Microterricola viridarii: one gene and its partner. The protein of the gene in region 1 interacts with the protein of each later gene in a pairwise test. Links are inferred from orthologs where the notes say so. Each region holds a gene or a part of one and is shown in the gene's direction. Other genes may lie near its edges. The genes, in order: eno and rpe.

Evidence for each region.
Region 2: the proteins of eno (region 1) and rpe interact in binary tests that used the Escherichia coli proteins (3 or more experiments, as listed by UniProt). The link is inferred for Microterricola viridarii from one-to-one orthologs.

The regions. Positions count from the first base shown.
Region 1 is NZ_LT629742.1:3,074,619-3,077,760, reverse strand. What follows is about bases 256-3,082. They hold eno (phosphopyruvate hydratase), read left to right. Parts: upstream 256-942; coding sequence 943-2,223; downstream 2,224-3,082. Other genes in these bases: BLT62_RS14130 (DUF501 domain-containing protein), read left to right, coding at 2,769-3,082; BLT62_RS14135 (FtsB family cell division protein), read left to right, coding at 2,287-2,772; hisS (histidine--tRNA ligase), read left to right, coding at 256-825. In the rest of the region: more of hisS, read left to right, coding at 1-255; more of BLT62_RS14130, read left to right, coding at 3,083-3,142. UniProt on the Escherichia coli protein: Catalyzes the reversible conversion of 2-phosphoglycerate (2-PG) into phosphoenolpyruvate (PEP). It is essential for the degradation of carbohydrates via glycolysis.
Region 2 is NZ_LT629742.1:2,068,666-2,071,826, forward strand. The notes cover bases 154-2,999. They hold rpe (ribulose-phosphate 3-epimerase), read left to right. Parts: upstream 154-1,159; coding sequence 1,160-1,840; downstream 1,841-2,999. Other genes in these bases: BLT62_RS09460 (RsmB/NOP family class I SAM-dependent RNA methyltransferase), read left to right, coding at 154-542; BLT62_RS09475 (phosphoribosyl-ATP diphosphatase), read left to right, coding at 1,853-2,116; hisG (ATP phosphoribosyltransferase), read left to right, coding at 2,186-2,999. In the rest of the region: more of BLT62_RS09460, read left to right, coding at 1-153; more of hisG, read left to right, coding at 3,000-3,025; imidazole glycerol phosphate synthase subunit HisF, read left to right, coding at 3,031-3,161. UniProt on the Escherichia coli protein: Catalyzes the reversible epimerization of D-ribulose 5-phosphate to D-xylulose 5-phosphate.

The DNA.
Region 1 (3,142 bases):
GACATCATCGGCGAGGCCGGCCAGCTGGCCGAGATCGAGCTGATCGGCGCCACCGCCGGCACACTGGACGCGCTCGGCCTGACCGGCTGCAGTATCCGCATCAACGACCGTCGCATCCTGGCGGCCCTGCTCGCCCACTGGGGCGTTCCGGAGACGCAGTACGAGCGGGCGCTCATCACCATCGACAAGCTCGACAAGATCGGCGCCGGGGGAGTGGCCGAGGAGCTGGCCGGCCTCGGCATCGCAGCCGAGGGCATCGCCGAGACGCTCGAGAGCATCGCGAACGCCGGCTGGGAGCTGCTGGACGGCGGCGTGCCCGCCTGGCTCGACCAGGAGGCATACGCCGAGCTGCTCACCCTGCGCTCCGCGCTGCCGGAGGTCGAGCTCGTCTTCGACCCGACCCTCGTGCGCGGCATGGGTTACTACACCGGCACCATCTTCGAGATCGCCCACCCCGACCTCGGCTACTCGCTCGGCGGCGGCGGCCGCTACGACGGCATGATCGGCCGCTTCCTCGGCACCGACGTGCCCGCCTGCGGCTTCTCGATCGGCTTCGAGCGCATCGTCGACCTGCTGCCGGAGGACGCCACGAGCACGGCGGATGCCGCCGTCATCGTGCACGAGAAGGACGCCCTGCCGGCCGAGCTGATGGCGCTCAAGCGCCAGCTGGTGGCATCCGGAACGCGGGTGCGCCTCGAGAAGCGCAGCAAGAACCTCAAGGCGCTGCTCGAGCGGGCGGAGGCCGACGGCTTCACCCGCTTCGCGCTGCTCGGCCACGGCGTGACGGATGCCGGCCAGCTGGAGTTCAAGCCGCTCGGCGGCTAGGCCAGGCAGCAGGGCTGAGACGGATTCCGTTGCCCCGCCCGCCGCGTGAGTAGACTGGGCGGTGGATCACGACGGTGTTTTCCGCATCCCATACCCCCCTTACTCAAGGAGATAGTTGTGGCTCTGATCGAGGCTGTAGGCGCTCGCGAAATTTTGGACTCCCGTGGAAACCCGACCATCGAGGTCGAGGTTCTCCTGGAGGATGGCACCGTCGCACGCGCCGGTGTTCCCTCCGGCGCATCGACCGGTGCGTTTGAGGCATACGAGCTGCGCGACGGCGACGCAGCCCGCTACGGCGGCAAGGGCGTGCTCAAGGCCGTCGACGCCGTGCTCGACGAGATCGGCGACGAGATCGACGGCATCGAGTCGACCGAGCAGCGCGTCGTCGACGCCACGCTGATCGAGCTCGACGGCACCGAGAACAAGAGCCGCCTGGGCGCCAACGCGATGCTCGGCGTCAGCCTGGCCGTCGCGAAGGCCTCGGCCGACTCGCTCGACCTGCCGCTGTTCCGCTACCTCGGTGGCCCGAACGCGCACACCCTGCCCGTCCCGCTGATGAACATCATCAACGGCGGCTCGCACGCCGACAACGACGTCGACATCCAGGAGTTCATGATCGTTCCCCTGGGTGCCGAGACCTTCAGCGAGGCTCTGCGCTGGGGCGTCGAGACCTACCACGCCCTCAAGGGCCTGCTGAAGTCGAAGGGCCTGGCGACCGGCCTCGGCGACGAGGGTGGCTTCGCCCCCAACCTGCCCAGCAACCGCGCGGCCCTCGACCTCATCGTCGAGGCCATCCAGATCGCCGGCTACGTGCCCGGCAAGGACATCGCGCTGGCCCTGGACTGCGCCGCCACCGAGTTCTTCAAGGACGGCAGCTACCACTTCGAGGGCAAGCAGCTCTCGGCCGAGGAGCTCGTCGCCTACTACGCCGAGCTCGTCGAGGCGTACCCGCTGGTCTCCATCGAGGACCCGCTGGAGGAGGAGGACTGGGACGGCTACACCCACCTCACCGCCCAGCTCGGCGACAAGGTGCAGATCGTCGGTGACGACCTGTTCGTGACCAACCCGAAGCGCCTGGCCAAGGGCCTCGAGCTGCGCACCGCCAACTCGATCCTCGTCAAGGTCAACCAGATCGGCACCCTGACCGAGACGCTGGATGCCGTCGCCATGGCGCAGCGCGCCGGCTACACCGCGATCCTCTCGCACCGCTCCGGCGAGACCGAGGACACCACGATCGCCGACCTCGCCGTCGCCACCGACTGCGGTCAGATCAAGACCGGTGCGCCTGCCCGCAGCGAGCGCGTCGCTAAGTACAATCAGCTGTTGAGGATCGAAGAAGAACTCGGTGAGGCCGCCGTCTACGCCGGCCGCAGCGCGTTCCCGCGCTTCACCGCGTAACTCGCTCCCCGCGGTTTCTGCCGCGCAGCACGCACCCGGCGTTTCGAATGGAGGATCAGGGCAATGCCTGACACCTCGACGAAGACGCACACTCGGAAGGTGCCGGTGGCCATGGCCACCGGCGACTCCCCGAGCGGGGGCTGGCTGCGCGGCATCCGTTTTTCCGGCTTCTCCCTGATCATGATGGTGATCCTCGTGCTCGCCGTTGTCGTGCTGGCGCCGGGCCTCCGCGTGCTCGTCGAGCAGCGCCAGGAGATCGCCGCGCTCAGCGCCACCGTTGAGGCACAGCGCGAGGAGGTGGACTCCCTGCATGCAGAGCGCGAGCGCTGGAACGACCGGACCTTCGTCATCACGCAGGCCAGGGACCGGCTCTACTACGTGATGCCGGGCGAGGTGAGCTTCCTCGTGATCGACCTCCCGGCGCAGGTGGAGGAGAGCGCGCAGGCCCCCGTCACCGCCGAAATTCAAAACACCCAGCTTGATTGGTTACAGTCAATGTTCGCCTCCGTGATGACGGCGGGCCTTGCAGAAAGCGCACCAGCACCATGACGACACCCCCCTTCGATCCGGCCTCCGAGCGGGACATCGCCATCGTTTCGGCGCAGCTCGGCCGCCCGGCGCGCAACGTGATCGGCATCGCCGCACGCTGCGTCTGCGGCGCTCCCACCGTGGTCTCCACGGCGCCGCGCCTGGCCGACGGAACCCCGTTCCCCACGCTCTACTACCTGTCCCACCCGGCTGCCACGGCGGCGATGTCCTTCCTCGAGGCCACCCAGGTGATGAACGAGTTCAACGAGATGCTCGGCGAGGACGAGGAGCTGCGTGCCGCCTATGGCCGCGCCCACGAGGCCTACCTGGCCGACCGCAACAGCATCCTGGTCGTGCCGGAGCTCGAGAACTTCTCCGCCGGAGGCATGCC
Region 2 (3,161 bases), 1.0 Mb from region 1 along the record:
CCGCCGAGGCGCGACTGGGCGGCGCGGAGCTCACCGCCAACGAGCTGGTGCCCGCCCGGGCCGGCCTCGTGCGCAACGCCCTCGCCGGCGTGCCCGGCGAGGTGCCCGTGCTGGAGCTGGACGGCACCACCATCGGCGACACGCACCCCGCCGCCTTCGACCGGATCATGCTCGACGCGCCCTGCACCGGCCTCGGCGCGCTGCGCCGGCGCCCGGAGGCCCGCTGGCGCAAGACGCCGAACGACGTCGCCGAGCTGAGCGTGCTGCAGGGCAAGCTGTTCGACGCCGCCTTCGCCGCGCTGAAGCCCGGCGGCATCCTCGCCTACGTCACCTGCTCGCCGCACCTCGGCGAGACGCTCGGCACCGTCAACGGCGCCCTCGCCCGCTGGGGCGACGCGCTCGAACAGCTGCCGACCCGCGAGGTGCTCGAGGGCATCGCCGCGAACCCGCTGGACGTCGGCGGCGACGGCCGGACCGTGCAGCTCTGGCCGCACCGCCACGGCACCGACGCCATGTTCATCGCGCTGTTCCGCAAGAACTAGCCGCACCCGTCCGCCGGGCGGCCGCACCTCGGGAGGCGTTCGACGGGTCGGGAGGCACCTGTCGGCCGAAACCCGCCTCCCGATCCGCCGTCTGCCTCCCGATCGGTCGCGGCGCCCGAAGCCCTGAGCGACTTCGCGGGAACGGCTGCCTGCGGCATCCGCCGGCCCGGCCACACGCGCTGGTCGGGTGTTGGTTTCGGTCGCTGGCGCTCCCTCGAGCCAACGGGGTTGCGGATCCGGAGGCACCCGCGACATCGGGAGGCAACTTCGGGCCGGAAACAGCCTCCCGATCCGCCGTCGGCCTCCCGATCGGTCGCAGCCGCTCCCTCGAGCCAACGGGAGCACGAGGCTGGAGCTGGCCCTTTCCGTTGATCGAGTAGGCCCGCGAGTGTCGTATCGAGATCTCGCAACGGGGTCTCGATACGCGCCGCAGGCGGCGCTACTCGACCAGCGGGTGGGTGCCACCCGTGTCCCGGGGCGTTGGCTTCGGTCGCTGGCGCTCCCTCGAGCCAACGGGGTGCATGCGCGCATCCGCACGGCGGCTGGAGGGCGCCGCGCCGCGAGGGACGAGCAGCCGAGCCAACGTGGGCAGCCGCCCGCTCGCTAGCATAGGAGCCATGTCGACCAGCAGCGCCCCCCGCATCAACCCCAGCATCCTCACCGCCGATTTCGCGAACCTCGAGCGCGAGCTCGGCCGCATCGCCACCGCCGACTTCGTGCACGTGGACGTCATGGACAACCATTTCGTGCCGAACCTCACCTTCGGCAAGACGATGGTGGAGCGCCTCAACGAGGTCTCCCCGATCCCGCTGGACGTGCACCTGATGATCTCGGATGCCGACCACTGGGCGCCCGGCTACGCCGAGGTGGGGGCGGCATCCGTCACCTTCCACGCCGAGGCCAGCACCGACCCGGTCACCCTGGCCCGGCGGCTGCGCCAGCGCGGCGCCCGCGCCGGCATCGCCCTGAAGCCCGGAACCGACGTCGAGCCGTACCTGGAGCTGCTTCCCGAGTTCGACCAGATTCTCATCATGACCGTGGAGCCCGGCTTCGGCGGGCAGAGCTTCATGACCGACATGATGCCCAAACTCCGACGCGCCGCCGACGCCGTGGCCGCCAGCGGCCTGGACGTCTGGCTGCAGGTGGACGGCGGCATCAGCCTGGACACCATCGGCACCGCGGCCGAGGCCGGCGCGAACACCTTCGTCGCGGGCTCCGCCGTGTATAACGCGGGCGAGCCGGAGGCGCAGATTGCGGCCCTGCGCGCCGCCGCGGCGTCATCGGCCCACAAGCACTAGTACCCTGTAGAGGTGAAAACTTTCGACGCCCTCTTCGCCGAGCTCTCCGAGAAGGCCCGCATCCGCCCCGAAGGATCGGGAACCGTGCGTGAGCTCGACGCGGGCGTGCATGCCATTGGAAAGAAAATCGTCGAGGAGGCCGCCGAAGTGTGGATGGCCGCCGAGTACCAGAGCGACGACGAGACCGCCGAGGAGATCTCGCAGCTGCTCTACCACCTGCAGGTGCTGATGCTGGCGAAGGGTCTCAGCCCCGCCGACATCTACCGACATCTCTGATTCGCCGCGCACCAGTGCCGGCCGCTCATGTCACCGATGACTGATCCACACGAACCAGAGAGCACCACCATGCTGAGAATTGCCGTGCCCAACAAGGGCTCACTGTCCGACACCGCCGCCCAGATGCTGTTCGAGGCGGGCTACACCGGCCGCCGCGACCCGCGCGAGCTGCACACTCCCGACCCCCGCAACGACGTCGAGTTCTTCTACCTGCGCCCGCGCGACATCGCCACCTACGTCGGCTCCGGCGCCCTGGATGTCGGCATCACCGGCCGCGACCTGCTGCTGGACTCCGGCTCGCCCGCCACCGAGGTGCACGAGCTGAACTTCGCCGAGTCGACGTTCCGCTTCGCCGGCCCCGCCGAGCGCTTCCGCGAGCTCGGCGACCTCGCCGGCGTGCGCGTCGCCACCAGCTACCCGGGCCTCGTCGGCGATTTCCTCCGCGAGAAGGGCATCGAGGTCGAGCTGGTCAAGCTCGACGGCGCCGTCGAGTCCGCCGTGCGGCTCGGGGTCGCGGATGCCGTCGCCGACGTCGTCTCCACCGGCGCCACGCTCCGCGCCGCCGGCCTGGCCATCTTCGGCCCCGTCATCCTCGAGTCCACCGCCGTCCTCATCCGCTCCGCGGACGAGAAGCCCGGCGTGGCCACCCTGCTCCGCCGCCTGCAGGGCGTGCTCGTCGCCCGCCAGTACGTGATCATGGACTACGACATCCCCGTCGCGCTGCTGGAGCAGGCCACCCGCGTCGCCCCCGGCATCGAGTCGCCCACCGTCTCCCCGCTGCACGACCCGGAGTGGGCGGCCGTGCGGGTGATGATCCCGCGGGCGGAGACGAACCAGATGATGGACGCGCTCTACGAGATCGGCGCCCGCGCCATCCTCGTCAGCTCGATCCACGCTGCGAGGCTGTGACGGCCATGGCACTCTCCGTGCGCGTCATCCCGTGCCTCGACGTGGCCGACGGCCGCGTCGTCAAGGGCGTCAACTTCCAGAACCTGCGCGACGCGGGCGACCCCGTCGAGCTGGCCAAGCGCTACTTCGAGCAGGG